Regions from separate parts of the Cupriavidus basilensis genome, predicted to be linked through region 2. Evidence: predicted binding sites of a transcription regulator. Region 2 holds the regulator's gene; each other region holds the start of a gene.
What was found. Region 2 encodes FNR, which switches genes on or off when oxygen is low (the NO sensors DNR and NnrR bind a similar motif). Its sites were predicted from a motif close to TTGATNNNNATCAA; they were not measured.
Positions count from the first base shown of each region.

Region 1 (7,272 bases), 730 kb from region 2:
GAGTAGCGAGACAGCGAGGCTTCGAACGTCTGCTCGCCTTGCGCCGTGGCAGGCCGGATATCATAGACCGGACTCATCCGCTCCTGCCAGGCCAGCAAGCTCTGGCGGGCGTCGCCTTGCACGCTGAAACTGCTGTGCGCGATGCCGGGCGCGAGCGTGGGCGGCTCTGGGGGCAACAACAACCGGCTTAGTGGCATGCGCGCGGGCAAGAGATTGATTGTGCAGGGGTGCGCATGGCTGATTTCCGTCCAGATATGCCCGCCCGTTGCCGGGCGATTGTCGATTGAGCGCTAGTCTACCCCGTGCGGGCTAATATGCGGCCAAGAGCATAACTTGTCCGGGCCGCCCAGGCTAGGGGGGGCCGCCGATGGGGAAAACCCGGAGGCGTGAGCCTGGCCGGAACCTGCCGATGGCCTTCAACGGCGCCTTGCCTACCAATCCCGCACCCGGCCCGTATCCGTATGCACGAACTGTTCCTGCGCATAGAAGCCCACGCCGCCGGCGCGCAGCGAGAGCGCGGCGTCACGCAGGTCGGACAGCGCAACGCCGGGCAGGCGGATATCGATGGCTTTGCCGTCCATATGCAGGCTATGGCTGGCCACGCCGCCACCGCGCGTCTTGCGCAGCCGCGCGTTGGTGGCGGGGCTGCGATAGCCGGAGATGACCTGGAAGGGGGTCTCGCAGCACAGGGTTTGCCTCAGGCGGTAAAGCAGCGCGAACAGTTGCGGATCGATCACGCCGACCTCGCCCGAGTAGTGATCGCGCAGGAAGTGATTGAGCGCGGCCAGCGACCCGGGCACGAACTGATCGCCGACGGCGTAGACCAAGGCGATGCGCTCGCCGGTGTGGGTGTGCTCGAAGGACAAGCTGCGGGCATCGGGCAAGCTTGCCAGCGCGGCCCGGGCCGGCAACGGCAGCAGCGTGCCAGCCAGCACAAGCCCGCCGGCGTGCCGCAGGAACCGGCGGCGAGGATCGCTGGGCGGTCTGGTCATCGAAAGCACTCCCCTTTGGTGCAATTGCCCTATCTTGCCTGCGTGCTGGCCAAGGCGGAAGCCCGCAGGCGGGCCGACCGTTGCCGCAGCGCCTCGTCAAGCACGCTGTCCAGCCCATAGATATCCGGGAAGAAGTAGATGCGAGCATCGGCCTTGACGATGGCCGTGCCGTAGGCAAGCACAACCGGCAAGGGCTGGCGCAGCCGCAGCGTGCTGGATTCTCCCTTCTCCATGGCCTGGCGGATGCGCGCCTCGGTCCAGCCGGGCGTGTCCTGCAGCACGAAGCCAGCCAGCGCCTCCGGCGCCTCGACACGGATGCAGCCATGGCTCAGGTCGCGTCGGTCCCGCGCGAACAGTTGCGGGGTGGGCGTGTGATGCAGGTAGATGTTCTCGTTGTTGGGGAAGACGAACTTGATGTCGCCAAGCGCATTCATCGGGCCCGGGCGTTGCCGTATGCGCAGTTGGCCGCGCTGGACCGCATCCAGGCTGGCAGCCGACAGGGTGGTGATCACCTTGCCGTCGCCAGTGACGAACTCGAAGCCTTGCCGCTCGAAATAGCCGGGATCGCGGCGCAGCCGGGGCACGGTTTCCGCGCGCGCGATGGACGGCGGCACGTTCCAGTAAGGACTGAACTCGATGAAGCGCATGTCCTCCTTGAACAGCGGCGTGCGCGTATCGAGCGCCTTGCCCACGATCACCTTCATTTCCGCCTTGACCTGGATGGCGCCGTCGTGGATTTCGTAGGCGCGCAATACGAACTCCGGCACGTTGACCACGATCATGCGCGGGCCCTCCAGCAGGGGCGTCCAGCGCAGGCGCTCCAGCGTCAGTTCGATCTGCCGCACGCGGCCGGCGAGCGGCGCGTTCAGTTGCGCGAACGTGCCCGCGCCGATGGCGCCATCCGCCTCCAGCCCGTGGCGAACCTGGAACGCCTTGACGCCCTCCACCAGTTCGCCTTGGTAGCGTTCCGGGACCGGCGTGGCGGCGGGCAGGTCGCCTAGTGCGATCAGGCGCTGCGCCAGCACCGGCAGCCCGGCGTAGGCCTGCCCGGGCACCAGCTTCCTGCCGGGCAGCGGCGGCAGCGGTGCCTGCCAGGCCGGGTGGCCTGCCAGCGCGCGGTAGCGTGAAAGCGCCGCGCGCAGGCTGGCGTAGAGCGGGAACGACGGCGCCGCCTGCCGGACTGCCTCGGGCAGGTCCTGCCCGGCGACGGCTGCGCGCAGGAGGCGCGACGGATCGAACTGCCGGTCCGGCGCCGGGGCAAATTTCTCGTGGATCGTGCCGGGATCGACCCGGCCGCCGTGCAGGTCGGCGAGATAGCGCTGCATTGCCGCCGTCAGCCTCTCGTCCAGCGAGGCGGCGGCTTCGGGCGTCAGTGGCGGCCCGTGCGCGGCCTGGCCCAGCGCGCGGTGCAGGCCCTCGGCATCATAATCGCGGGGGTCCAGCCCGTCGGCCGTGGCGCCGTCGAGGATGCCGGCGGCCTGCCAGGCCTGGGCATTGGGATGGCCCTGCGAAAACCAGAGCGCTGCCGGCGCGGCCTGCACGGCCAGCGCGATGCCATGGCAACTCAAGGCCCATGCGGCCAGCAGGCCGGCAAGGACCCGGGGCGCCCTCATTCCTCGATCTCGCTGCGCACCATCAGCACCGGCTTGTTGCTCTTGTGCACCACGCCTTCGGACACACTGCCCATGACCAGGCGCCGGAAGCCGCGGCGGCCGTGCGTGCCGATCACGATCAGGTCCGCATTCCAGCGGTCGGCTTGCTCCACGATCGTGGTGGAGATCTGCCCGGGGGAAACGGGCTTCTCGAGGATCAGCGTCGAATGCGGGACGCCGGCATCCGCCAGGCGCGCGGCGGCCGCTGCCAGCGCATCGCGTCCCGCGGCCAGGATGCCTTCCATCAGTTTGCGGGGGTCGTAGCTGCCCGCCGTGAAGAAGATATCGTTGTCGTCCGCCACGAAGAGCACCTTTACCTCGCTGCCGGTCGCCTTGGCCACCGTGATGGCCTGGGTCAGCGCTAGTTCCGAAGAGCGGCTGCCGTCCACCGCGAGCAATATTCTCTGGTACATGGTCCGTGCCTCCTGGCTGGATGTCGCCATGTTGCAATGTCGATAGTCGATAGGAAAGCGCGCATGGGAGCGGCTTCCATCTGCAGCTTAGAGGGCTGGGCACGGGACGTATTGATGCACGTCAAGCCACCCGGGCGCTGCGCACAAAGCGCGCAAGCGGCGCGTGCCCGGGAAAGCAGCAAATGCCATGATCTACATCAACACCATGCTTGCCCGGGCGTACACACTGGAAGCGTCTGCCGCAAGCTGCGGCGCCTGTCTTTCCAGCGGGAGGTACAAGATGTACAGCAAGATCCTGGTTGCCGTGGATGGCAGCGAGTCCGCCGATCGGGCGCTGGGGGAGGCGCTGCGCCTGGCCGCCGCGCTGCGCTCGGAACTCACCGTGGTGCATGTGATCGATAACAGCTACCTCAGGTACGAGGTCGGCTACATCGACCTGACAGACCTGCGTGCCGGCCTGCTCGAAGGCGGGCAGATCCTGCTGGACGAAGCCAAGGCCAAGGCGGCGGCTGCGCAGGTGACATGCAAGACGCTGATGGTGGATGAAGCCCTGGCGCTGGGCGACGTGGCCAACGCGATCGAGCAGGTGGCGCAGCAGACCGGGGCGGAGTTGCTGGTGCTGGGCACGCACGGACGCCGCGGCGTGCGGCGCTTGCTGATGGGCAGCGTTGCCGAAGCGCTGGTGCGGCAATGCCGCCAGCCGGTTCTGCTGGTGCACGCGCCCCAGGCTGAGGCGAACGCGGCCACAAAGCTGGCATCCGGCGCGACGGCGAAGCCATGACCCCAACGTTGCCGGCTGCCGCCAGGCGGCGGCGCCTGGCATGCCGGGCGCTCGCCGGAGCTGCCGTGCTGTGCTGCGCAGCAGGCCTGCCGGCGCCCGCGTGGGCAGGTCCAGCCGCCGACAAGCGCGTGCTGGATGCCGACGAGCTCGATGCGCGCTGCGAAGCCGTGCTGGTGCGCCTGATGGCGCGCAACCCCGGCGTGCGGGCCCTGCTGGACAAGGCCAGCGGCGTGCTGGTGTTTCCCGATGTGCTTGCCGGCGGCGCGGTGGCGGGCGTGGAGCAGGGCGACGGCATGATGCGTGGCGCAGGCGGGGACAAGGCCTATTACCGGCTGATTGGCGCCTCGCTCGGGGCGCAGGCGGGCATGGCATCCAGGGCCGTGGTGCTGGTGTTCCTGACCGGGCAGGCGCTGGAACGCTTCCGTGCCAGCCAGGGCTGGACCGTGGGCGTGGACGGGTCGGTGTCCGTCCTGAGCCTGGGCATCGGTGCCAGCCTGGATAGCAACACCGTGCGGGGCGATATTGCGGGCTTCGTGCTGGCCAACGGCGGCGTCATGATCAGCCTGTCGCTGGTCGGCACGCGGATAACCCGGATCGAGAGCTGAGGAGCCATCGATGGAAAAGATCCTGATCGTTTATTACTCGCGCACCGGCACGGCGCGCCAGGCCGCGGAAGAACTGGCGGCGCAATCCGGCTGGCCGCTGGCGGAGGTCGGCGACCAGGCCAGCCGCGCCGGCTTGCTGGGCGATGTGCGCTGCGTGCTCGATATCTTGTTGCAGCGCCATGTAGGCTACCGCTACGCCGGCCCGGCGCTGGACGATTGCCAGCGGCTTGTCATCGTCGCACCCATCTGGATCGGCCACTTGGCCGCACCCATGCGCAGCTTCCTGCGTGACCACATGCCACTGACCTGCAAGACGTCGGTGATCTGCGTGATGGCCCGGCAAGGCGCTTTCCGGGCGGCAGAGGAGGTCGCCCGGCTGGCCACGGAGCCGCCGTCGCCGGTACTGGCGCTGCGCCAGGCCGATGTGGCCAGCGGGGCGGCAATGCAGGCCCTGCGCGCGCTTACCGAGCAGGTGGAAGCCGCCAATGGCCGCAGCGGCGGCGCGCAGCGGCCAGCATGGCTGTCGCCCAAGGAAGCCTGAGCGGGCAAGTTGCCACGAACCGCCCAATCAGCCGGACAAAACGGTATCGCCTATGCGCACCACATGGCGCCATTCATCGCTGCCCAATGGCTCCTGGGCGCGCCGCTGCCACTCCAGCACCTGGAGGTCCGCCTCGGAAGGATCGCCGCCCTGGCGCGCGCGCGTGACGATCCGTTCGCGCAGGGTGGCCAGGCTTGCATGGCAGTCGACGATGGAAAAGCCAGCTCCACGGCGCGCGGCCAGCGACGCAAACCGCCGCCGCTCGGCGCGCGCAAGGAAGGTCGCATCGGCAATCATGGGGAATCCGGCGCCACTGCCGAGCCGGCAGATTGCCAGCAGCCGCCGGTAGACGCGGGCGGTGTGTTGCGCCGTGTAAAGGTCGCCGTGCGCGTCCGGATTGCCAGGTGTATCGGCAAGTTGATGGCCATGTGCAAGCGCAAGGCGTTTGCGCTCCACGTCGGCGCGCACGCGCACCATGGCCGCGGCCAGCGCCAGCTGGTGGGCAACGGTGCTTTTGCCGCTGCCCGAGAGGCCATGCATGATGGTGATCGCGCCCGGATTGCGCGTCAGCGCGGCACTGGCCAGCGCGAGCAGATCGTTGCAGCGCATCTGCGCCGCCGCCATTTCCGCGGCGGTGCCGGTGCCGGTGCCTGCCGCGCTGCGCTGGTGCGCCCGCTCGAGCAGCACGCGGGCGCGCACCACGGCGCGCAGCGCCGTGTAGAACGGCAATATCGCCAGGCCGGCATAGTCGCCGCTGCATTCCAGGTAGGTATTGATCAGCCGGTAGGCCAGGTCTTGCCGGCTGGCATGGAGCAGATCCATGAAAACAAAGGCGGTATCGCTGATGGTGTCGATCCAGCGTAGCCCCGCATCGAACTCCAGGCAATCGAATGGCGTGGGCTCGCCATCGATCAAGGCGATATTGCCAAGGTGCAGGTCGCCGTGGCACTCCCTGACATGGCCGCTTGCCAGCCGCTTGGCAAATGCCGGTTGCAGCGCCACGGCCCGCTCGCGCAGCAGCGCCGCCACGCGTGCCGCCGCGCCGGTGCCCGAGGCGAGGGCGGCAACGCCCGCCATGGCTTGTTGCGCCACCGCCGCGATCCGTGCCGGCGTGCCATGCCCGGTGCCGCCGCTGGCGACCGGCGCGGCCAGGTGGATCGCGGCAAGCCGGCGGGCCAGCGTCTCGACATGGGTGCCGGTTAGCCGGTTTGTCTGCGCCATCGCGCAGAACAGGTCTTGCTGGCGGAAGCGGCGCATCTTTACCGCGTACTCCAGCGCTTGGCCGGTACCGCCTACCCGGACCTCCCCGGGGTCGGGTCCCGCCACGATCGGCACCACGCCGAGGTAGAGCGCCGCCGCCATCCTGCGATTCAGTTCGAGTTCGGCCTGGCAATCCGCCTCGCGGGCGGCCAGCGTGCCGAAGTCGACGAAGTCCAGGCGCACGGGCTTGCGCACCTTGTAGGCAAAGGGCCCGGCAAGGAAGACTTGCGAGATGTGCGTCTCGATCAGGCTGACCTTGCCCACCGGATGCGGGTAAGCCGCGGGCCGCATCAACGCTTGCGTGAGTGCCGCCGGTTCCATGCCGCGTTCTCCCAGGTGCCTGTCTCCCCGATTGGACAGGTCATGTACCCATGCTATGCACGTGCCTGGAAGTTAGCTTGATGCGGATCAAGCCGAGCGGCAACCACGCGCCTATATTGAAGCGGAACGAGGGTTCGGCGCGGCAGGCCACGGGCGTGACAAGCCGGTGCGCGCAAGCGCCGGCAACCGGAGGCGGCGATGAAGATGACAGTTCCCCACCAACTTGCTACGGGCGGCTGCGTGAGCCGGCGCGGCCTTGCGGCTTGCCTGGCGGCCATGCTTTGCGCTGGTTGCGCGCCGGGACCCGAGTGGTGGCGGCCGCCCAGGCCCAAGGCCGACGCGATCGCGCCCGCCGCCCCGATGCACGCCTGGAATGCCATGCGCCTGTCCGATCCGTTGCTGGCAGCCACTGCCGCTGCCATCGAGGCGCCGCGCCAGCCGGCGCACGCCTGCGTCTAGCGCGCGAAACGGAAATGACCGCTGTGCAGCACGATGTGGTGAGCCGAGGTCATTTCAAACAGTTGCTGCGCCACGCATTCGATATCCTCGCGGTGCCCTTCGAAGGCTTGGATGAGGTCGTCCGGCCGGTACGAACGCGCACCGAAGTGGTCTTCCAGTGCCTCCGCCGTGATCGCGTAGCTGGCCGGGATGCCGTCGACGCTGGCAGCGCACTCGAGACAGAGATCAGCCGGGCGATACGAGGGGAT
Region 1 covers NZ_CP062803.1:1,839,680-1,846,951, forward strand. The annotation lists gene F7R26_RS08370 (AraC family transcriptional regulator) at 1-122, opposite strand, end outside; gene F7R26_RS08375 (YcbK family protein) at 432-992, opposite strand; gene F7R26_RS08380 (L,D-transpeptidase family protein) at 1,022-2,605, opposite strand; gene F7R26_RS08385 (universal stress protein) at 2,602-3,057, opposite strand; gene F7R26_RS08390 (universal stress protein) at 3,338-3,838, shown strand; gene F7R26_RS08395 (lipid-binding SYLF domain-containing protein) at 3,835-4,443, shown strand; gene F7R26_RS08400 (flavodoxin family protein) at 4,454-4,984, shown strand; gene F7R26_RS08405 (bifunctional aminoglycoside phosphotransferase/ATP-binding protein) at 5,012-6,565, opposite strand; gene F7R26_RS08410 (hypothetical protein) at 6,770-7,024, shown strand; gene F7R26_RS08415 (DUF1488 family protein) at 7,021-7,272, opposite strand, start outside.
Region 1: a site for FNR is predicted at 3,169-3,182, ahead of F7R26_RS08385 (universal stress protein). Genes of this name have one in related genera too.

Region 2 (7,272 bases):
CCATGCCGGTCGGCATCGGCATGCCGGCAATGGCCGCCTCGGTGCGCTGCTGGCGCCCACCCACCTTACTGCCGCCGCGGGGACCGCTATCGCCCTTGGACGGCGCCTTCAGGCCGATGGATGCCATCAGCGCGCGCACGTCGTCCGCCGCAAGTTCTTGCCAGCGGCCACGCTTCAGGCCGCGCGGCAGCAGGAACTGGCCGTAACGGGTACGAATCAGGCGCGACACGGTCAGGCCGACTGCCTCGAACATGCGGCGCACTTCGCGGTTGCGGCCTTCGGTCAGCGCCACGTGGTACCAGTGGTTGATGCCTTCGCCACCACCGTCCGCGATGCGCAGAAAATTAGCCTCGCCATCGTCGAGCTTGATGCCATGCAGCAGGCGCTGGCGATCGGCCTCGGCCAGCTCGCCCAGTGTGCGCACCGCATATTCGCGCTCCACGCCGTAGCGCGGATGCATGAACTTGTTGGCGATATCGCCGGAGGAGGTAAAGATCAGCAAGCCCTCGGTATTGAAGTCGAGGCGGCCCACGGCCACCCACTTCCCTGCCTTGATGCGCGGCAGGCTGTCGAACACGGTCGGACGGCCTTCCGGATCCGACTGACTGACGATCTCGCCGGACGGCTTGTGATACAGCAACACGCGCGGCGGCTTGGACGACACACGGCGGTGGATCAGCTTGCCGTTGACCCGGACCTGGTCGGCCGGCAGGATGCGCTGGCCAATGTGGGCAGGCAGGCCATTGACCGAAACCCGGCCCTGCAGAATCAGCTCTTCCATTTCCCTGCGCGAGCCCAGCCCGCCTTCGGCGAGCACCTTGTGCAGCTTTGGCGCATCGTCGTCTGCAGACAGCTCGCGCACCGGCTTGACCCGGGCCTGCGGACCACTCGACTCTTCCTGGTCATACTGACCGGAAATGACAAAGCGGAACAGGTCCTCACCGCTAGCGGCGGCGGCGGGCGCCTTCTCGGGCACACCCGCGGCCGGGCGCTGCGCCCCGCCCTTACCCTTGCCGCCCTTGCCTTGCTGGCGCGGGCCGCCTTGCTGCCCTTCGCCGCCGCCGCGGCGGGCCGCGCCTTGCGGCTGCTGGCCTTGCTGCGGCTTGCGCTTGCGGGCGCCACTCCCATTCGGGTTGGGGCGAGCGCCATCGCGCTGGCGCTCGCCCGCGACCTCGCTTACACCTTCGGCGGTGTCACCGGTGAAGTTGCGGCGGCCTCGCGGCGCCGGGCGCTCGCCCTGCGCTTCGCCTGCCTGCACAGCCTCGCCTTCCGCAGGCTTGCGCTTGCCACGCGTACGCCCCTTCCTTGCGCCGTCGCCACGCGCGTCCTGCGCGGTGCCGGCATCGGGGCTGCCCGCAGGGTTTAGCGTCCCGCCGTCCGCGGCACGGTCGCCATCGCGGTCCTGCGCGGCCTGGCGGCGCGTGGCCACCAGATTGCGCAAGCCACGGCGCAGGCCCTTGCGGCGCGGCGCGCCATCGGTGCCGGCGCCGCCTTCGGCGCCATTACCGGCATCGCCGGCCGGCGTATCCGCCTGGCGGACGTCTTGATCAGAATCGGACAAGGTATTCACATTCGGATGTTGCATGGTGTTCAGTTGGACACGCGCTGGTCGTGCTCGTCGTGCTCGCTGGGGTGCGCCGGATTCGTCGTGGACGCCCCCGGGACTTCGGACGCCTGCTCGCCGGAGGCCACTTGTACGTGGTAACCGTTGGCGGGCGTGTCCGTTTGCTCATTTGTTTCACCGTCTTCGACGGCTTGCTCCTCGGCTGCGTCGCCGGACCGCGCGCCGGCGGGCTCGGCGGCCACCGGCTCGCTCCCTGGCTTACCGTCCGGCTCAGGCGTCGCCGGCACTTCCGCCTCGGCCTCGGGCGTGGGTGTGAACCCAGCTTCCGCTTGCGCCACGGCCTCCTTTCTTTCAAACGCATCCACCAAACCGGCAATGCCGTCCGTGGCGCCGGCCGCTAGACCGTCGGGGGCAGCCACGCCCGAAGGGGTCGATTCACCCTCTCCGGGATCCGCCACAACCAGCTCGGCAGCGCCGGCCTGATCATCGCCAGGTTCCGCGAATGCCTCTTCGTCGCTATCGGCCGGCACCGTGCCCAGCGCCTCGAAGTCGATCGGCTCCTGATTCAGCATTGCGACCTGCGCCTGGGCCTGGATGTCTTCCAGCGGCGGCAATTCATCGAGCGTGCGCAGGCCGAGGTCATCAAGGAAGTTCTTGGTGGTGGCATAAAGCGCAGGCCGTCCGGGCACGTCACGGTGGCCGATCACCTCGATCCAGCTGCGGTCCTCGAGCTTCTTCACGACTTCGGTGCTGACCGCGACACCGCGGATTTCCTCGATATCGCCCCGCGTGACCGGTTGCCGGTAGGCGATGATCGCCAGCGTCTCCATCACGGCGCGGGAGTACTTGGGCGGCTTTTCCGGATTCAGCCGATCCAGGTACTCGCGCATGACAGGGCGGCTCTGGAAACGCCAGCCACTGGCCAGTGCCACGAGTTCCACGCCGCGTTGCTCCCAGTCGCGGCGCAACTCTTCCAGCAGCACGCGAATGGTGTCGGCACCGACTTCGTCGGCAAACAGCCGGCGCAAGTCATTGACGCGCAACGGTTCCTGCGCGCAGATCAGCGCGGTCTCGAGGACGATCTTCGCCTCTTGGGTATTCATGTTGATTGCGTGCAGCCTGTCTTTGCACCTGCGCCCCGGTTGATCCCGGGCGCACTGGAGATTGCGGGTTCAGCGGTAGGGATTGCCACCGCCATCTGGCCGCGCAGCCAACCGCATGCTTGATGCATGCCAGCCGTGCGCCTTCTTTTATTGCATCGGGTGCCGGACCTGACCGGCAGGAGATCGCCCGGCCACCGGCTTTATCTGCCAGTCGACGGAGCCCTTGCGTCGCGCCTTCCCCCTGATGTGGCGGACCTGTCCGGCGCGGCGTTTATCATCGAACGCGCCGGGTGCAAGAAAATACGGATATCGGGCCTGCTGGCCTATTTCACCCCGCCCTGCCGTGGCTGGTCTTTTGAACCGAATCTTTTGAACCGGACGGCGGATGGGGAACGGTCCCTGGCGCTGATGCCTGCCTGGGTGTTCCTGGCATGCATCCCTGAGCAGCGGATGCTACCTGACGATGCCACGATGAAATACGCTGCGCGATATCGCTGTTCTTGCGATTGTATGGCATTCCCTGGCAAACCTGCAACCGATTCGCACAGCTACCTCAGCGAGGAAGTGACAGATACACCACGAAACGGCGCTTCAGAAGACCAGGCAGAATCCATGCGCGGCAAGCGTCTCAGGTAAAAGCAGCGCGCGCGCCACCCCGGCCAAGCCAAAAGCCACCACCGCAAGGCCAGCGCCAGCGCGCAACGCCGGGCGCCGCGAAAGCTGCCTGAGATAGCCGGACAGGCCCGAGATCACCAGCAGGTTCGGCAGGGTGCCCAGGCCAAACACGGCCATCACCAGCGCGCCCGACAGAGCATTGCCGGCCAGCAACGCCATGGCAAGAGCACCGTACACCATGCCGCACGGGACCAGCCCCCAGGCTAGCCCCATGCCGTAGCGGCGCAGCAAGCGGCCCTGCCCATGCGCCCGGGCCACAGCTGGCAAGCGCGCCCCGACAGCGCCAAGGCCGCGCAGCAAGCCACCCGCGCCCCGGGCGGCGAGCCGCTCAAGCCCACCCGTACCCATGGTGCGCCCGCACAACATCCACAAGCCCGACAGCACCAGCATCACGCTGCCGATCCCGAACAGCCAACGCTGCAGCGGCAGGTACTGTGCCTTCCAGACACCGGCACCAAGGGCACCCAGCAAGCCTCCCAGCACCGCATACATGCTCAGCCGCCCGGCATGCATGACAAGCAGTTCCAGCAACCAATGGCCGGGACGCCGGAGCACCGTGGCAGGCACGCGCGCAACGCCGCCCTGCTCCGCCGCCAGCGCGATCCCGCCGCACATGGCGGCGCAGTGCACGCCGCCCAGCAAAGCCAGGGTAAATACGCTGATAAGCACGCCTATGGTCAACTTCTCCTCCCAATCACACAATCGCAACGTCCGGCGCGGTAAAATGCGGCGAACGCGCCCCCGCAGCTCCAAGAGGCGCTATCAACATGAAGCTTGGCGCCCGCGTACATCAGCGCGCTCGCACAACATGACGACGGGCACGGCAAGCCGCGCTGCACAGATAGCGCACTGCCGCAAGACCCGCGCGCCAGGCCGATGTGGATAGCGCTTCCAACCGACGACTCTCAACGTCAAGCTCTCAACTCAATGCGCCTGCCACATCGCGCTTGATTGACTGCGCTAAACCGACAGGCCCCAATTGCTCACCACCATTCCCATTACCGAGATGTCGCCCCGCTGCTCCACTTGCTCGCTCGGCCAGCTCTGCCTGCCCGTCGGCATGTCGCAGCAGGACCTCGAAAAGATGGATACGCTGGTCCAGGACCGGGTGCGCGTACGCAAGGGCGAAACCCTGTACCGCCTCGGCGATCCTCTCACCGCCGTCTACGCGATTCGCTTCGGCACGCTCAAGACCCACCTGACAATGGAAGACGGCCGCTCGCAGATCACGGGCTTCCACCTTCCCGGCGAAGTCGTCGGCCTCGACGGCCTTGGCGAGATGCAACACGCGTCGGACGCCACCGCACTGGAAGATACCGAAGTCTGCGTGGTGCGCTTTGGCGATCTCCAGACGCTGTCCAACGTCCTGCCTTCCCTGCAGCATCAGTTCATGCGCCTGATGAGCAAGGAGATCTCGCAGGACCAGGTCATGTTGATCACGCTCGGATCGATGCGCGCCGAGGAGCGGCTTGCCGCTTTCCTGATCAACCTGTCCGAGCGCTTGTCCGCGCGCGGCTATTCGGCCTCCGAATTTGTGCTGCGCATGAGCCGCGAGGAAATCGGCAGCTACCTGGGGCTCAAGCTCGAAACCGTCAGCCGCCTGTTCTCGCGCTTTGCGGAAGCCGGCCTGATCCAGATTCGCCAGCGCCACGTCAAGCTGGTCGACATGGTGGGGATCAAGCAGATCGTCAACAAGTCCTGCTGACGTGCACGTCGCGGGCCGCCCTCGCCCGCGGCGGCTCGCCGCGATGCCGCGCCTGCTGGCCTGAACCGGCAAGGCGCGCATCACAGTCACTCCAGCTCGTCCGTGTCCGCCAGCCGCGTGGGCATGGTGTACAACGTCAAGCCGCTCGACAGCGAGCACAGCACCCACGCGATCAGGAAGCCCACGGTGTAGACCGCCTCCCGCGATGCCTCGACCGGCTGGCCGAAGAAGCGCAGGTCACCGGGATCGACCATGGAGAATACCAGCGCGGTCGTCAGCCCGGCGACCAGGAAAGCGGGCCACAACACCCACATCAGCCAGCGTAGCCTCATGATCACCTCGCTTGCGCCGCGACCGGCGCTGCCTGGCGTGCCGCGCTGCCCGCCTTCTCGACCACCAGGCCGTGGCGAGCGACCCCTTCCTCAATGGGCGGATCCGGGTGGGTCATGGCCAGCCAGATCGTGACCCCGCAGGCCACCATGGCCACGAACGGCCCACTCATCAGCAGCCACGGCCATGGCTCCTTCCACCAGGGATTGCTTTGCTGCGTCATCTGGCCTCCTCTAGTTCTAGATCGCGTCTGTAGCGTACGGATTGGTGCATCCAGCGTCCCCCGTCGCCTCATAGATTGCGCGGCACGATAAAGCTGGTGCTCTGTCGAATCTCCGCGCCATGCCCCCCCGCGCCCTTGTCGGGCACCGCGGTCACCGTGACCTCGATCTTGTGCGTGCCCTGCGCCGCGGACTCGATCGGCACGCGCACCCGGATGGGAATCAGGCGATTGGACGTGGGCTCCAGGTTGCCGGCAGCGTGATCATATTCCACGGCCAAGCCCTTGAGCTCATCGCTGCCCGCGCTGACGGCGACGCGCGTCGGCGCCTCGGTCGTGTTGATCAGCTGCAGCCGGTACACGTTCTCGATCCAGCGCCCTTCCACTTCCCGCCCCAGCGCGCCGCGGTCGCGGATGATATCGACCTTGAGCGGCGTGCGCATGGCCAGCGAGGCCATGAAGCCGGCGACCAGCGCCAGCCAGATCACCGAGTAGATCACCGTGCGCGGCCGCACCAGGCGCTTGCGTGCCACGGTCTCCGAGAGCGCGCTGCGCATGGCGTTCTCAGACGTATAGCCGATCAGCCCGCGCGGGTAAGCCATCTTGTCCATGACCTGGTTGCAGGCGTCGATACAGGCGCCGCAGCCAATGCAGTCGTACTGCAGGCCATCTCGGATATCGATGCCGGTAGGACAGACCTGCACGCAGATGCTGCAATTCACGCACGAGCCCAGCCCGGCAGCCTTGTGGTCCGCCTTGCGCGAGCGGCTGCCGCGCGGCTCGCCGCGGCCTACGTCATAGGTGACCACATAGGTGTCGCGATCCACCATCACGCTCTGGAAACGCGCATACGGGCACATGTACTTGCAGACCTGCTCGCGCATGAAGCCGGCGTTGCCCCAGGTGGCAAACGAGTAAAACAGCATCCAGAACGTCTGCCACGGACCCAGCGAGAGGCTCAGCACCTGCGCGCCGAGCGTGCGAATGGGCGAGAAGTAGCCGACGAAGGTAAAGCCCGTCCATAGCGCGATCACGATCCAGAGCGTGTGCTTGGTGGCCTTCAGGCGCAGCTTGCGCACGCTCCAGGGGTCGCCGTCCAGGCGGATGCGGGCAAAGCGGTCGCCTTCCACATGCCGCTCGATCCACATGAAGATCTCGGTGTACACCGTTTGCGGACACGCGTAGCCGCAGAACAGCCGCCCCGCAATCGCCGTGAAGAGAAACAGCGACACCGCGGAGATCACCAGCAGCACGGCAAGGTAGATCACGTCCTGCGGCCACAGCACCAGGCCGAAGATATAAAACTTGCGCGCGCCGAGATCGAACAACATGGCCTGGCGGCCGTTCCACTGCAGCCAGGGCATGCCATAGAAGAACAGCTGGGTCAGGACCACCATCCAGACCCGCCAGCTCGAGAACGCACCCGACACCGAGCGCGGATAGATCTTGCGGCGGACTTCATACAGGGTCTCGTCCGACGTTTCCGCGTCAGCCGAATCAGGCGTGGGCGCTCGCAGCGGCGCCCACGCGGCCCCGTTCCTTTCAAGCGGCTCCGGTCCGGGGGCGTTCATGTGCGAACGCCCCCGCCGCCGCGCGGGTCCGCCTGACAAGCATAAGCGCAGTGGCTCATTGCTTTGCCCCCTCGCCTGCGCCGCCGGTGTTGGACAGGCCCCAG
Region 2 covers NZ_CP062803.1:2,567,741-2,575,012, forward strand. The annotation lists gene rluB (23S rRNA pseudouridine(2605) synthase RluB) at 1-1,585, opposite strand, end outside; gene scpB (SMC-Scp complex subunit ScpB) at 1,591-2,667, opposite strand; gene F7R26_RS11640 (hypothetical protein) at 2,794-3,303, shown strand; gene F7R26_RS11645 (sulfite exporter TauE/SafE family protein) at 3,259-4,023, opposite strand; gene fnr (fumarate/nitrate reduction transcriptional regulator Fnr) at 4,322-5,047, shown strand; gene F7R26_RS11655 (hypothetical protein) at 5,134-5,379, opposite strand; gene F7R26_RS11660 (membrane protein) at 5,382-5,600, opposite strand; gene ccoG (cytochrome c oxidase accessory protein CcoG) at 5,669-7,168, opposite strand; gene ccoP (cytochrome-c oxidase, cbb3-type subunit III) at 7,224-7,272, opposite strand, start outside.

Region 3 (7,272 bases), 1.3 Mb from region 2:
CAGGCTGCTGCTGCTGCCCGCCACGCTCACGCTCCATTGCGTATCGGTGGTCGAGCGGCCGACCTTGGCGAACAGGTTGCCCAGGCTGCTGCCGGACAGCTGGCGCCAGCCGTCCTCGCGAAAGCCCGTGCCCGCCACGAAGGCGTGCCAGCCATCGCCAAGCAGCTTTCCCCCGCTCACGTCGAGCCGCGCGCGGCCGTGGCTGCCGAGGCTCAGGTCGGCCTCCACGCCGGGATGCGTCTCGCCGGACTTGGTGGTCAGCGCCAGCGCGCCGCCGAGCGCGTTGAGGCCGTAGAGCGGGTTGCTGCCGGGCACCAGCGTGATGGTGCTGATGGCAGCCTCGGGGATCGCCGTCCAGTCGACCACATCGCCCAGCGCGCCATTCTGGCGCACCCCGTCCAGGTAGAGCGCGATGCCCTGCGCCGCGCCCAGGGTGGAGGACAGGCGGTAGCCGCGATAGAGAATGTCCTTCTGGAACGGGTTGCCCTGTACGTCGTTGATCACCACGCTGTCCATGGTCTCGCCCAGGAACGAGGACAGGTTGCCGGACTTGGCGCGCTCCATGTCGGCGTCCGTCGCGGTTTGCACATTGCCGGCAAACGCCTCGCGCGGGATGGAGAACGACGGCAGCGGCGCGGGCGCGACCACGGTGACCTCGCGCAGGTTGTGGACCTCGTCGCCAGGCGCGGCGGGCGGCGCCTGGGCGGCCACGCCTGCCGCTGCGCCCGCAGCCAGCGCCGCCAGGGCCACCCTCGCCACCTGCGCCCATGCGGCTGCCCTACGTTGCGCGGCGGGCGCGAGCCTTGAGCGGCGCGGACAGGGGAGGGCGGAGGCCATGACCGATTCCGTGGGGACAAGGACGCAAGGGCGGAGGATCGCGGGTGATGCAAGTGCTACTTACTGTAGTGCACAGGGTGGCAAGCGCCAAATCGATCACGCGGCAGCAGCGGGGCAGCGGGGTGGCGGCGCGCGCTGCATTTTTCGCCTAGAGTTTGAAGGCGTGCCAAGCGCACCGCACCCGCTTGCCGTGTTGCTGTGTTGCTGTATTGCAGCATCACGATGTCTGATGTTCATCGGATCGAGGAGTCCGCCATGCCGTTTCCAGAGCGCATCGAAACCATCGACCGGCAGCGCCGCCTGCTCAGCGGCAGCGTGAGCCTGGCCTTGCTGGCGATGTGGCTGGGGATCTCCCCCTCGCGCCTGCGCGCGCAGGCTAGCCGGGAAGGCACTCCCATGCCCATCGGCGTGATCGGGTCGGGCCGCATCGGCGGCACGTTGGGCGGGCTGTGGGTGAAGGCAGGCCATCCCGTCCTGTTCTCCTCGCGTCACCCGGATGAACTCAAGCCGCTGGTCGAGAAACTTGGCCCGCTTGCCCGCGCGGGCACGGTGGCCGAGGCGCTGGCGTTTTCCAATGTGATTTTTCTTGCCGTTCCTTACAAGGCCTTGCCTGAGATATCGGCGGAGTATGGCAAGGCCTTTGCCGGCAAAGTGGTGGTGGATGCGACCAACGCCGTGCTTACGCGCGATGGCGCCATCGCCGAAGAGGCGATGCGCAAGGGCATCGGCATCACCACGGCAAAGTACCTGCACGGCGCGCGTATCGTGCGCGCCTTCAATTTCATGGGCGCCACCAACTTCGCCAGTCAGAACCACCGGGCCGAGGGCCTGATCGCGGTGCCGATCGCCGCCGACGATCCCAAGGCCCTGCGCATCGGCGAGCAACTGGTGCGCGATGCCGGCTTCGAGCCGGTGGTGGTCGGCCGGCTTGCCACGGCCGATAGCTTCGCCCCGGGCGGGCCGCTGTTCCATCAGATCGGCTCGGCCGACGCCATGCGCGCGCGCATGGCGGAGCAGGGCGGCAAGATGGTGGAGACGCCTAAATGAAGGGAAGCGGTTCTGGCCAGGTGCGCGGCCTTGGCCGTACGCGTGGTACGGCCAAGGCCGAGCAACGACGCCAGAATCTGTCTGAGTGGCCGCTTAGCCGTGCCAGGCGCCCTTCATCCAGACCCAGCCGCCGCCCTCGAAACGCCAGACCCAGTGTCCGGGCACCCAGTAGGCGTGTGCTGCGGGGGCGACGGTGATCTGTTCCACGATCACGGGCGGCATCACCGGCACCGGCTGCTGGACCCAGCGGCCGTGCACCCAGAACCAGTCGTTGCCTTCCCACTTCCAGTGGCCCGGCACCCAGTTCCAGCCGTAGGCAGGCGCGGGGCCGCGGTCTTCGTGCACCGGCGGTGGCATGTTGCGGACCACCTGGTGGGGTGGCGCAGGCGCCGGCTGGCGTACTACCACGCGCTCGGTCACGCAACCGGCCAGGCTGCCAAGCACCGCCAGCGAGGCGAGCGCCGGCAGGGCGGCGCGGAGCAGGCGGCGGCGTGCGGGCGCATGGGGTTTGCTGATTGCCATTTGTCTTTGTCCTGTTTGTCCTGTCGGCGCTGATTTGCGCTCGGGCGTTGTCCAAGGGGCGGCCCCGGGTCGGGATGTGCAATGACCCTGGGACCGATACCTTGCTTAACGAGGCAAGCGCCGCTGCGCGGGACAAGCGCGCGGAAAGATTTTGTAATTGAGTATTACGCGCCCCAAAAGACAAAGCGCAGCCAGGGCGGCTGCGGCAGGGGGTGGGGGGGAGGATGGTGGGTTATGCCGGCACTGGCGCGTTGGCGCTGGTCTGGCGGCCGCGGAAGTCCGTCCAGCAGAGCGCCTTGAAGTCGTACAGCTTGCAGCGGCGCGCGGTATCGAAATACCAGCGCCAGGTGAAGTTCTGGATGATGATGCGGCCCGGCAGCGCATGCTCCAGCAGCGCCTGGGCGCGCTTGAGGCGGTACAGCGGCACGCTCATGTCCACGTGGTGCGCGGTGTGCTCCATGATGTGGTGCAGCGCCGCGCCGATGCCATAGCGAAAGCGCAGGTGCACGGTGGTGGAGACGAAGGGCTGGGCGCGCGCCCACATGGCCTTGGTGTCGTACCAGGCCACGCTGGTGTGGGTGTGGTGCACGTAGAGCACGAAGCCCACCGTGAAATTCCAGACCAGGAACGGCAGCACGAAGCCCAGCCCGACCAGCAGCGCCACCGACTGCCCCGTGGCGATGGCCAGCCACGCCAGCGCACCGATCCAGGCCACGCCGAAGAGCGCCACCAGCGTGCAGTCCCACATGAAGACGGCGCGGCGCGTGGGCATCTGGCGGCGGCTGGGGAAGAACATCTTGAACCACCAGATCTCGACCAGGTAGTACAGGCCCGCGCCAAAGCCGGTGCGGTAGACCCGCTCCAGCGCGCGGCGCCAGCGCGGCAGGGCCTGGAATTCCTCGAGCGAGTAAGGCTGCCAGACGAAGTCGAAGCCCTTGAGGTTGGAGTAACCGTGGTGGACCACGTTATGGCCCACTTCCCACAGGCTGTAAGGCGTGAGCGACGGCAGGAAGGTCAGCCGGCCCAGCCATTTGTTCAGGCCGCGCCGGGGCGTCAGGCTCTGGTGGCAGGCATCGTGGCCGATGATGAACAGGCGGGCGATGATCAGCCCCGTTGCCACGCTGGCGGCCAGCTTGGCGAGCCAGTGGGAGAACAGCACCACCCCGGCCAGCGCGGCCAGGAACAGCGCGGTGTCCAGCGCGAACAGCGCCAGCGCGCGCGGCGTGCTGCGCGCGGCAAGCGGGATCAGCCAGCCGCGGATGATCTTGCGCGAGGGCAGGGGGACGTCAGGGGAAATCGGCTCCGGAAAGGAAGCTTGCTGCGTGGCAATCATGCAAAAACCTTCAGTTGTCGAACGCGGGGTCGGGCTGGGCCCGAGACTGGCGATGCGCGGCCACGGGACAGGCCGATGGTGTGACAGCTTAGAAGGATTGCGTGACAGGGGTGTTGATCCGGGTCAAGCCAGCAAGGCCGGACCCGGTGTTACACAGCGGGAAGTGACGATTAGTGCGCGGCGCAGGCCGGCGCGCTCGCCGGCTCGCCCATCACATACACCTCGCCGATGACGCGGTCGTCACCCAGCATGGCGAAGGCGAACAACTGCTCTTCCAGCGTTTCCGAGCGCTCGCTGCGGCGCGCGATCAGCGGCGTGGCCTGCGGGTCGAGCACGATGAAGTCGGCCTCGCAGCCGGGGGTGAAGCTGCCCACGCGCTCGCTCCAGCCCAGTGCATCGGCGGCGGCACGGGTGGCCAGGTAGAACATGCGCAGCGCGGTCAGGTGGTAGCCGCCCATGCGCGCCACCTTGTGGGCGGCGTTCATGGTGCGCAGCATCGAGAATGAAGTGCCCCCGCCCACGTCGGTGGCCAGCGTCACGTTGAGGCGGTGCGCATCCGACTGGTGGAAGTCATAGAAGCCGCTGCCCAGGAACAGGTTGGAGGTGGGGCAGTGCGCCACCGCCGCGCCGCTGTCGGCCAGCCGCTTGCGGTCGTCCTGGTCGAGGTAGATGGCGTGGCCGTACAGCGCGCCCGGGCGCAGCAGGCCGTAGTGATCGTAGATGTCCAGATAGCTGCGGGCTTGCGGGAACAGCTCGGCCACCCATTTCACTTCGTCGCGGTTCTCCGCCACGTGGGTCTGGATGAAGGCGTCCGGGTAGGCCTTGGCCAACTCGCCGCAGGCTTGCAACTGCGCTTCGCTGGAGGTGGGCGCGAAGCGCGGCGTAATGGCGTACGACAGGCGGTTCTTGCCGTGCCAGCGCGAGATCAGGTCGGCCGAATCGCGCGCGCCGGACTCGGCGGTGTCGCGCAGGAATTCGGGGCAGTTGCGGTCCATCATCACCTTGCCGGTGACCAGGCGCAGGTTGCGGCGGTCGGCTTCGGCAAACAGCGCATCGGCCGACGCCGTATGCACGGTGCTCCAGGCCACGGCGCTGGTGGTGCCGTTGCGCAACAGCTCGTCGGCGAAAAAGCCAGCCACGGCCGCCGCGTATTCCGGCTCGGCAAAGCGGCGCTCCTCGGGGAAGGTATAGGTCTCCAGCCAGTGCAGCAGGCCGGGCGAGGGCGAGGCGATGATGTCGGTCTGCGGGTAGTGCACGTGCGTGTCGATAAAGCCCGGCACGATCAGCTTGCCGCGGCGGTCGATCACTTCGGCGCCGGCCGGGATCTGGTCGGCCAGGTCGGCATGGCTGCCCACCGCGGCGACATGCCCGGCGGTAACGATCAGCACCCCGTCTTCCCAATACTGATACGCGTCGTCATGAAACTGGGGGTCGCGCAGGAAGTGCAGCACGCGGCCACGGATGGCGCGGGTGATGGACTGGGTGGGGGGCGTGGTCGTCATATCGATGTCTCGTCATGCGCCGGCGCGCGCATGGCGCGCCGGCATCTTGGGGTGAGCCGCGCTTCAGGCCGTGGAGGCCGCGGCGGGCAGGGGGGATTGCCAGAAGTGGTCGACTTCGGCGAGGAAGGCAGTCTTTTGCGAGGCGGGCAGGAACGACGCCTCGAAACTGTTGCGCGCCAGCTTGTGGCCATCGGCCGCGGTCAGCGGCAAGGCTTCGAAAGTGGCTTCCCAGTTCGCGTTCATATAGCCGCCGAAATAGGCGGGGTCGTCCGAGTGCAGCGTGACCAGCACGCCGGCTTCGAGCAGGCGGTGCAGGGAGTGGTCGCGCAGGTCCGGGTAGACCTTGAGCTTCTGGTTGGACAGCGGGCATACCGTGAGCGCCACGCGCTCGCGGGCCAGCCGCTCGACCAGTGCCGGGTCGTCGATGGCGCGCACGCCGTGGTCGATGCGCTCCACCTTGAGGATGTCGAGCGCGTCGGTCACGTATTGCGCCGGGCCTTCCTCGCCGGCATGCGCCACCAGGTGCAGGCCGAGCTCGCGGGCGCGGGCAAACACGCGGGCGAACTTCTCCGGCGGGTTGCCCTGCTCGGAGGAATCCAGCCCGATGCCGACAAAGCGGTCGCGGTAGGGCAGCGCGGCTTCCAGCGTGGCGAAAGCGTCTTCCTCGGAGAGGTGGCGCAGGAAGCAGAGGATCAGGCTGCTGGAGAAGTCGTACTGCGTGCGGGCCTGGGCGAGCGCGTCGGAAATGCCGTCGATCACCACATGGATCGGCACGCCGCGCGCGGTATGGGTCTGCGGGTCGAAGAAGATCTCGGCGTGGCGCACGTTGTCGGCGACGGCACGCTGCACGTAGGCCATCGTCATGTCGAAGAAATCGTCCTCGGTCAGCAGCACGCTGGCGCCGGCGTAATAGATATCGAGGAAGGATTGCAGGTCGGTGAAGGCGTAGGCCTTGCGCAGGGCTTCCACGCTGGCGTATGGCAACTTGACCTTGTTGTGCTGGGCCAGCCGGAAGATCAGCTCAGGCTCGAGCGTGCCTTCAATGTGGACGTGCAGTTCCGCCTTGGGCGTCTGGCGGATACGGTCTGCGAGCGCGGCATCGAGCGTCATGGGGTTCCTTTTGCGGTCTTGGTTTGCGTCGTGCTCGTCGCTTTGCCGCTGCGGCTGGCGACGAGCGCACCCAGATGGGCGAGGCGCTGGTCGCGAACCTGCAGCAACTGGGCGACGATGGCAACCGCAATCATAGCCGGAGCCTTGTCCGTGATGCCGCAGACGCCCATCGGGCACGTCATTTCCGCGAAGCGGGAAGGGTCAATTCCGTGCTCCGCCATGCGGTGCTCGAAGCGCGCGCGCTTGGTCTTGGAACCGATCAGGCCGAAGTAGGCGAAGTCGTCGCGCCGCAGGATGCGCTCGCACAGCGTCTGGTCCAGCGCGTGGCTGTGCGTCATCACCAGGAAGTAGCTGCCGGCGGGCGCGTGGTCGACCACCGCCTCGGGGATGTCGCTGGCTTCCGGGGTGACGTTGTCGGGCAGGTCGGCGGGAAACAAGGTATCGCGCTCATCCACCCAGTGCACCTGGCACGGCAGGTTGGCCAGCACCTTGACCAGCGCATGGCCCACGTGGCCGGCGCCGAACAGCACCACGTGCAACTCGTCCGGCACCAGGGTGTCGGTCCAGCCGCCGTCCGCCTGCAAGGCCACCGAGGGCAGCAGCGCCGGTGCCGCGGCGTGTTGCACCGCGCCGGTGCGCGGCACCGTGCGCGTCAGTGCGCGTCCGGTGCCGAACGCGGCCTGCACCGCGTCCAGCCACGGCAGGTCGGCCTCGCCCAACACCTCGAAGGCGAGCAGCACCACGCCGCCGCAGCATTGGCCCAGCGCCGGGCCCAGCGGGATGCGCACGATCTGCCGCATCGCGTCGCGCTCGGCCAGCATGGTGCGGGCGATCTCCATGCCGCGCCACTCGAGATGGCCGCCGCCGATGGTGCCGACCAGCTCGTTGGCGGTCACCAGCATGCGCACGCCCGCCTCGCGC
Region 3 covers NZ_CP062803.1:1,238,426-1,245,697, forward strand. The annotation lists gene F7R26_RS05570 (TonB-dependent receptor) at 1-837, opposite strand, end outside; gene F7R26_RS05575 (NADPH-dependent F420 reductase) at 1,093-1,884, shown strand; gene F7R26_RS05580 (YXWGXW repeat-containing protein) at 1,978-2,406, opposite strand; gene F7R26_RS05585 (fatty acid desaturase) at 2,639-3,739, opposite strand; gene guaD (guanine deaminase) at 3,910-5,241, opposite strand; gene F7R26_RS05595 (adenosine deaminase) at 5,305-6,351, opposite strand; gene xdhC (xanthine dehydrogenase accessory protein XdhC) at 6,348-7,272, opposite strand, start outside.
Region 3: a site for FNR is predicted at 3,853-3,866, ahead of F7R26_RS05585 (fatty acid desaturase). Genes of this name have one in related genera too.

Region 4 (7,272 bases), 2.2 Mb from region 2:
CCGGGGTCAGGTTCAGGGTCTGGTGGATGCCGTCAAGCACGACGAAGTCGTTGCCGGCGCCGTGCATCTTGGTGAACTGGAGTTTCATAGTGCGATTGTAGTCGGGCCGTCCGGCGCTTGCTGGCGGCGTGTCGAGGGTGGCGCGGGCTGCATGTCTGGCTGGCGATGCCGCCGCCGCGCCCACGTGGTCAGTAGTTTTCGCGCTCGCCGTCGGGGCGGTGCTTGAAGCGTTTGTGCACCCAGTAATACTCAGTCACGCGGGGGCGGATGCAGTCTTCGAAGAAGGCATTCATGCGCCGGGTGTCCTCGGTCACGCTGTCGCCAGGGTAGTTTTCCCAAGCCGGCAGGATGCGTAGCACATAGCCCTGGTAGTCGGGCAGCATCTCGGTATAGATCGGCACCACCTTGGCCCCGGTCAGCCGCGCCAGGCGTGATACCGAGGTCAGGGTCAGGGCCTCCACGCCAAAGAACGGGATGTACTCCGAGTCGCGCTCGCCAAAGTCCATGTCGGCGATCAGCTGCAGCGCTTCGCCCTTGCGCAGGCAGCGGATGATGTCGCGCGCGCTGTCGTTGCGGGCAATCATCTTGGCGCCGAAGCGGCCGCGCGCGTGCTTGAGGAACCCGTCGAACAGGTCGTTCTTCTGCTTGGTGTAGAGCGACGCGCCGGAGCGTTTGACGTGCTCGCGCAGGTGGATGGTGAGGCGGATCGCGCCAGCTTCGACGCCCGAGAGATGCAGCGTGACGAGGATGTGGGGCGTGCCGTCCAGCGCCACCAGGTCGGCCTGATCGTCGATCTGGACCCAGCGGCGCATCTGCGCCTCGCTGCCGGTCCAGAAGATGCCGCGCTCGGCAAAGCTGCGAAAGACGGTGCGAAAGGTCTGCCGCGAGAGCGTTTCAATCTCGGCGTCGGTCCGCTCGGGGAAGCACAGGCGCAGGTTGGTCTGCACCACGCGGCGCCGGCTGCTGGGAATGAGGTAGAGCAAGCTGCCCAGGCCTTCGCCGAAGCGTGCCACGAGCGGATAGGGGAGCTTGCCCAGCACGGTCAGCAGGCCGATGCCGAGCCAGGTAAAAATACGGCTCATTGTTGGTCGTTGGAGTGGGGGACAGGCGCCGGTGCCGGCACCTCCAGGGGGCTGCGCGAAGCGTCGGCTGCGGGCGCGCGAGGTGGCTGGGCGGGTGGCGGTTCGGCGCCGCCCGGCTGCTTGTAGCGGTTGTAGCCCCACAGGTACTGCGTCGGGCATGCCTTCACCAGCTTCTCGACGGCCGCGTTGATCACCGCGACGGCTTCTGCCTGGTCGTCGGGCAGCGGGTCTTTGATGACCTGCATATGGCCCATGTAGCCCGCGCCACGCGGCAGGCGCTCGGCGAAGATCACCGCGATGGGCGCGCCCGTGAGCTGCTGCAGGCGCTGCACCAGCGTCATGGTGTAAGCCGGCTTGCCAAAAAACGGCGCCCAGGCGCCTTCGCCGCCGGTCGGGACCTGGTCGGGCAGGATGCCGATGGCCTCGCCTCGCTTGAGTGCCTTGACCAGCATGCGCACGCCGCGCGGCTGCGCCGGCGCCATGGCCAGGTTAGGGCGCGTGCGCATCTTGACGATCCAGTCGCGTAGCCAGGCCTGGTGCGGCGGCTTGTACAAGGCCGTGACCGGATGCCGCAGGGCAAATGCCTGTGGGAGCACTTCGAAGCAGCCAAGATGCGGCACCAGGATGATCAGCCCGCGGCCCTGCGCCATCAGCTTGTCGAGTTCCGGCCAGAGCCGGTCGGCAAAGCCGTACATGCGCGCCTCGGGATGGCGCCGGCTCCAGAAATAGGGCATTTCCAGGATCATGCGGCCGGTCGAGCGGGCCGCCTGCGCCACCATCGCGTCGCTGGCGTCGGGGTAGGCATGGCGAAGGTTTTCCCTGAGCCGCGTGCCATAACGTCCCGGCAGGCGTGCCGCCAGCAACCCGAGCGCACCGCCGATGGCGTGCAGCCAGGAGAGCGGCAAGCGGGAGATCAGCCAGAACAGAAAGGTCATCGGATTGCGATAGCGGCCCGGCGGGCCGGGTGGGTCATTAATGTTTTGCCGGGCGCTGCCGTTAGTGGGGCAATCAAAATGAATCTGGTGTTGTTACGGGGCCCACCGTACGGCTTGCACTGCCTGCAGGCTCGCGCCAGGCCGGAAACGCGCCGCCTGTCGGGTGGCGCGGCCTGGCCGCGACAGCGTCCGGTATTGGCAGGTGTGCCTGATAACCGGGGTGCTGCAGCGCAGCTTGCAGGCGCGTATAATAGCGCGTATCGCCGAGTTAACTGACAACTTGCGGGGCGATACCGTTCTACCGGAACGGCATGAAAATTCCGCTAAAGCGTCGCCGCCCGGGCTTAGAGGTTGGCGCGCAATAGCCAAACCTGGAGAAAAGTTCGTGGCAAACGACTTCTTGTTCACTTCGGAATCCGTCTCCGAAGGCCATCCCGATAAGGTCGCCGACCAAATTTCCGATGCTGTCCTCGATGCCATCCTGGCCCAGGACAAGTACGCGCGCGTGGCCGCTGAAACGCTGTGCAACACCGGCCTGGTTGTCCTGGCCGGGGAAATCACCACGACTGCCAACGTCGATTACATCCAAGTTGCGCGCGACACCATCAAGCGCATCGGCTACGACAATACCGAATACGGCATCGACTACAAGGGCTGTGCAGTGCTGGTCGCTTACGACAAGCAATCGCCTGACATCGCTCAGGGCGTGGACCGCGCCTCCGACGACTACCTGAACCAGGGCGCCGGCGACCAGGGCCTGATGTTTGGCTACGCCTGCGATGAAACGCCGGAGCTGATGCCTTTCCCGATCTATTATTCGCACCGCCTGGTCGAGCGCCAGTCGCAACTGCGCCGCGATGGCCGCCTGCCCTGGCTGCGTCCCGACGCCAAGTCGCAGGTGACCGTGCGTTACGTCGACGGCCGCCCGCACAGCGTGGATACCGTGGTGCTGTCGACCCAGCACTCGCCGGATATCACCCAGGCGCAGATCCGTGAAGCCGTCATCGAGGAAATCATCAAGCCGGTGCTGCCGGCCGAGATGCTCAAGGACACCAAGTACCTGGTGAACCCGACCGGCCGCTTCGTCATCGGCGGCCCGCAGGGCGATTGCGGCCTGACCGGCCGCAAGATCATCGTCGACACCTACGGCGGCGCTTCGCCCCACGGTGGCGGTGCTTTCTCGGGCAAGGATCCGTCCAAGGTCGACCGCTCGGCAGCCTACGCTGCCCGCTATGTCGCCAAGAACGTGGTCGCCGCCGGCCTGGCGCGCCAGTGCCAGGTGCAGGTCAGCTACGCCATCGGCGTGGCCCGCCCGATCAATGTGACGGTGTACACCGAAGGCACGGGCAAGATCTCCGACGAGGCGATTGCCGCGCTGGTGCAAGAGCATTTCGACCTGCGCCCGAAGGGCATCGTGCAGATGCTTGACCTGCTGCGCCCGATCTACGAGAAGACCGCTGCCTACGGCCACTTTGGCCGCGAAGAGCCGGAATTCTCGTGGGAAGCCACCGACAAGGTCGCGCTGCTGCGCGCTGCGGCCGGCCTGTAAGGCTGCTCGAACCTTGTATCGGAAAGACCGCCTTCGGGCGGTTTTTTTTCGCGCCTGCGGTGGCGTTCCTGGCTTGCCACCGCCTTGTCCTGGATCAAGCGCGGCATGGCTGGGCGTGGCGCGCCATGGCCGCGAGGGTAGAATCGCGGGATGGCAAGGTGGCCCGGCGAGTGGCGCTTTGTTCGCCTGCCGCGGCGCGCGCATGCGCGCTCAAGACCGCCGGAGCCCGCATACCGAGGATGCCCATGTCACTTGATTCGACCCTTACCCCTTCCACGCCCACCCCCGCCACTGCGCCCGGGGCGGCCGCGCCCGCGTTCAACCTGATCCGCCCCCAGCCCTATACCGAGTGGGCTCCGCAACTCGATGCCGGCACCAAGGCGGCGTTGCGCCGCGAGTTGGAGCAGGGCGCCGTGCTGTTCTTCCCCCAACTGCGCTTCCAGTTCGAGCCCGGCGAAGAGCGTTTCCTGGACAGCCGCTGGTCGGACGGCAAGTCAAAGAACATCAACCTGCGCGCCAACGACCAGGCCGTGCGCGGTGCGACGGGTGGCGAGCAGGACCTGAAAGACCTGTACGTGCTGATTCGCCGCTATGCCGAGTACAGCGAGAAGCTGGTGCTCAGCCTGTTCCCTGAATATGGCCCGCATATGGTGCGCGCCGGCACCTCGCTGCGCCCGAGCGAGATCGCCGGGCGGCCGGTGAGCTGGCGCAAGGACGACACGCGGCTGCATGTGGACTCCTTCCCGTCCAACCCGATGCTGGGCCAGCGGCTGCTGCGCGTGTTCCACAACATTGACCCACAGGCGCCGCGCGTGTGGCGTGTGGGCGAGCCGTTTGGCGATTTCGCCAAGCGTTTCGTGCCGAAGACCAAGGGCATGTGGCCGGGGCAGGCGCGGGTGATGGAGATGCTGCATATCACCAAGCGCCGGCGCTCGGAGTATGACCATCGGATGTTGCAGCTGCACGATCTTGCAAAGGCCGACCTGGAGTACCAGGCCAATGTGCCGCAGCAGGAATTTCAGTTCCCGCCCGGGTCGACCTGGATTGTATTCAGCGACCAGGTGCTGCATGCGGCTATGAAGGGCCGGGCCATGATGGAGCAGACTTACTACCTGTCGCCGAAGGCGATTTCAGACCATACGCATTCGCCGGAAGCGGTGTTGGCGCGGATGCTGGGGCGGCCGATGGTGGTGGGTTGAGGCTGGGTGGTCGTTACGCCAGCGGGCTGGAAAACACCACGGGCTTCGCTTCGCGTGGCTCCTAGCTAAGCCACCCCTCTCCCCGGCCCTCTCCCCCTGAGGGGAGAGGGAGAGACAGCCGTCGTCAGGGCGCGCCGCGTTGGCCCGTTCGGCGGCTTCGATCAACGCCGCAGGTTTTCCTCGTCATTCAGCGCATCAACAGCTTGATCATCGTTTCAAAGCGCTTGCCATAGGGTGGCTTCAGCAGCCCGGCGCCGTTGATGCCGGATTGGCGGAAGATCGGCTTGAGCTTGGAGAAGGTTTCAAAGCCCGCCTGGCCCTGATAGGCGCCCATGCCGCTGGGGCCCACGCCGCCGAAGGGGAGGTCTTCCTGGGCGATATGCAGCAGCGTTTCGTTGATGCTGACGCCGCCCGCCACGGTTTGCGCCATGACGTGGTCGATCGTGCGGCCGTCTTTCTCGAACAGGTAGAGCGCCAGCGGACGTGGGCGGCATCGCTCACCAGGCCGTCCAGCCGCGCGAACAGCGCGGCGTGTACTCGGAGAGCTTGACCATGGCGCGGTTGCCCGCGACCAGCGCGCCCACCAGCGGGCCCACGGTCAGGTAGAGCGGGTAATTCCACGGCACCACGATGCCGATCACGCCCAGCGGCTGCGGCATCAGCCGCGACGTGGCGGGCTTGAACCACAGCCCGGTGCGCACCCGGCGCACCCGCATCCAGCGCTTGCCATGACGCAGTGCACCGTCGATCCCGGCCACGCTGGGAAAGGCCTCGAGCAGCGCGGTTTCCTGGCGGGGGCGGTTGCCGAAATCGGCGCTGATGGCTTGCGAGATCTCGTCCATGTGCCCCGTTACCAGCTTGCGCAGGCGCCGCAGCCGGTCGGCGCGCACGGCCCAGGCCGGGGCCTGGTCGCGGCGCGAGGCGGCGCGCATGGCGTCGAATACGGATGACATCTCGGGCACTTCTCTCATGTCGCGCTCTCCTTGGGGTCGTGCGCCGCCCTTGGCGCGCGCGGCGTTTAGATCCCCGCACCATATGCCAGGCGGTGCCCCCTGACAATGGAGGCCGGCCACTAGCCGCGTGCTTCAAACAACCGTATTCATCGATCCTCCTTCGCCCTTTCCAGTGCCCTGGCAAAGCCCTACACTGATTTCGCGGCATGCTTTCGGCGTGCCAGCCAGACCGGGTTGACCGGCATGCGCGGCTTGCCGGAGCGTTCGGCGCAACCCCGGCACACTGACCTCGGACCAGGCGGGGAGACGGATGGAAACCACCTTTGACTATCTCGTCGTTGGCGGCGGTTCGGCGGGGTGTGCCCTGGCCGGGCGGCTGGCCGACAGCGGCAGCGACAGCGTGGCGGTGCTCGAGACCGGCGGCCACGATCACCATGTGCTGGTGTCGACGCCGGCGGGCTGCGCGGCTATGCTGCCGCGTGCCGGTAGCCATAATTACGGCTACCGTACCGTTGCGCAGCCCGGGCTGAACGGGCGTCGTGGCTACCAGCCGCGCGGGCGCGGCCTGGGAGGCAGTTCCTCGCTCAATGCCATGATCTACACGCGGGGCACGCCGGCTGACTACGATCGCTGGGCCTCGGCCGGCTGCGACGGCTGGGCCTGGGACGATGTGCTGCCCTATTTCCGCCGGGCCGAATGCAATGAGCGCGTGGCCGGGCGCGATGACGATCCCTGGCACGGCGGCAGCGGCCCGCTCCATGTGTCGGACCTGCGCACGCCCAATCCCTTTGGCCAGCGCTTTATCGAGGCGGCCCAGCAGGCCGGCTATCGCCGCAACGACGACTTCAACGGCGTGGACCAGGAGGGCGCTGGCTGGTACCAGGTGACCCAGCATGGCGGCGAGCGCTGGAATGCCGCGCGCGCCTACCTGCATCGCGGCGACGCCGCCGACCGCGCCAGCAATGGCGGGCGCGAAAACCTCGCCGTGATGACGGGCGCGCAGGTGCTGCGCATCGAGTTCGAGGGCCGCCATGCGGTGGGGGTGGTAGTGCGGCAGGATGGCCGCGAGACCCTGTTGCGGGCACGCCGCGAGGTGATCGTGTCGGCCGGCGCGTTCGGCTCGCCGCAACTGCTGATGGTGTCGGGCGTCGGCCCTGCCTCGCATCTGCGCGAGCTAGGTATTCCCGTGGTGCACGACCTGCCGGGCGTGGGCGCCAACCTGCAGGACCACCTCGACGTCATCGTGCACAAGCGGGTGGCGGCGTCCGAGCTGTTCGGGGTCTCGGTGGGCGGCGCGTTTCGCCTGCTGGCCGAGATACTGCGCTACCGGCGCGAGCGCACCGGCATGCTGACTTCCAACTTTGCCGAGGCAGGCGCCTTCCTGAAGAGCCACGCCGGGCTGGACGAGCCCGACCTGCAGCTGCATTTCGTGGTCGGAATGGCTGACGACCATATGCGCCGCATCCGCCTGGGCCATGGCTATTCCTGCCACGTTTGCGTGCTGCGCCCGAAAAGCCGGGGCGAGGTACGGCTGGCTTCGCCCGATATCCGCGA
Region 4 covers NZ_CP062803.1:325,684-332,955, forward strand. The annotation lists gene dapF (diaminopimelate epimerase) at 1-88, opposite strand, end outside; gene F7R26_RS01435 (lipid A biosynthesis lauroyl acyltransferase) at 189-1,082, opposite strand; gene F7R26_RS01440 (lysophospholipid acyltransferase family protein) at 1,079-2,017, opposite strand; gene metK (methionine adenosyltransferase) at 2,403-3,566, shown strand; gene F7R26_RS01450 (Kdo hydroxylase family protein) at 3,812-4,765, shown strand; partial or broken gene F7R26_RS01455 (aldehyde dehydrogenase family protein) at 4,953-5,736, opposite strand; gene F7R26_RS01460 (GMC family oxidoreductase) at 6,029-7,272, shown strand, end outside.
Region 4: a site for FNR is predicted at 3,651-3,664, ahead of F7R26_RS01450 (Kdo hydroxylase family protein). Genes of this name have one in related genera too.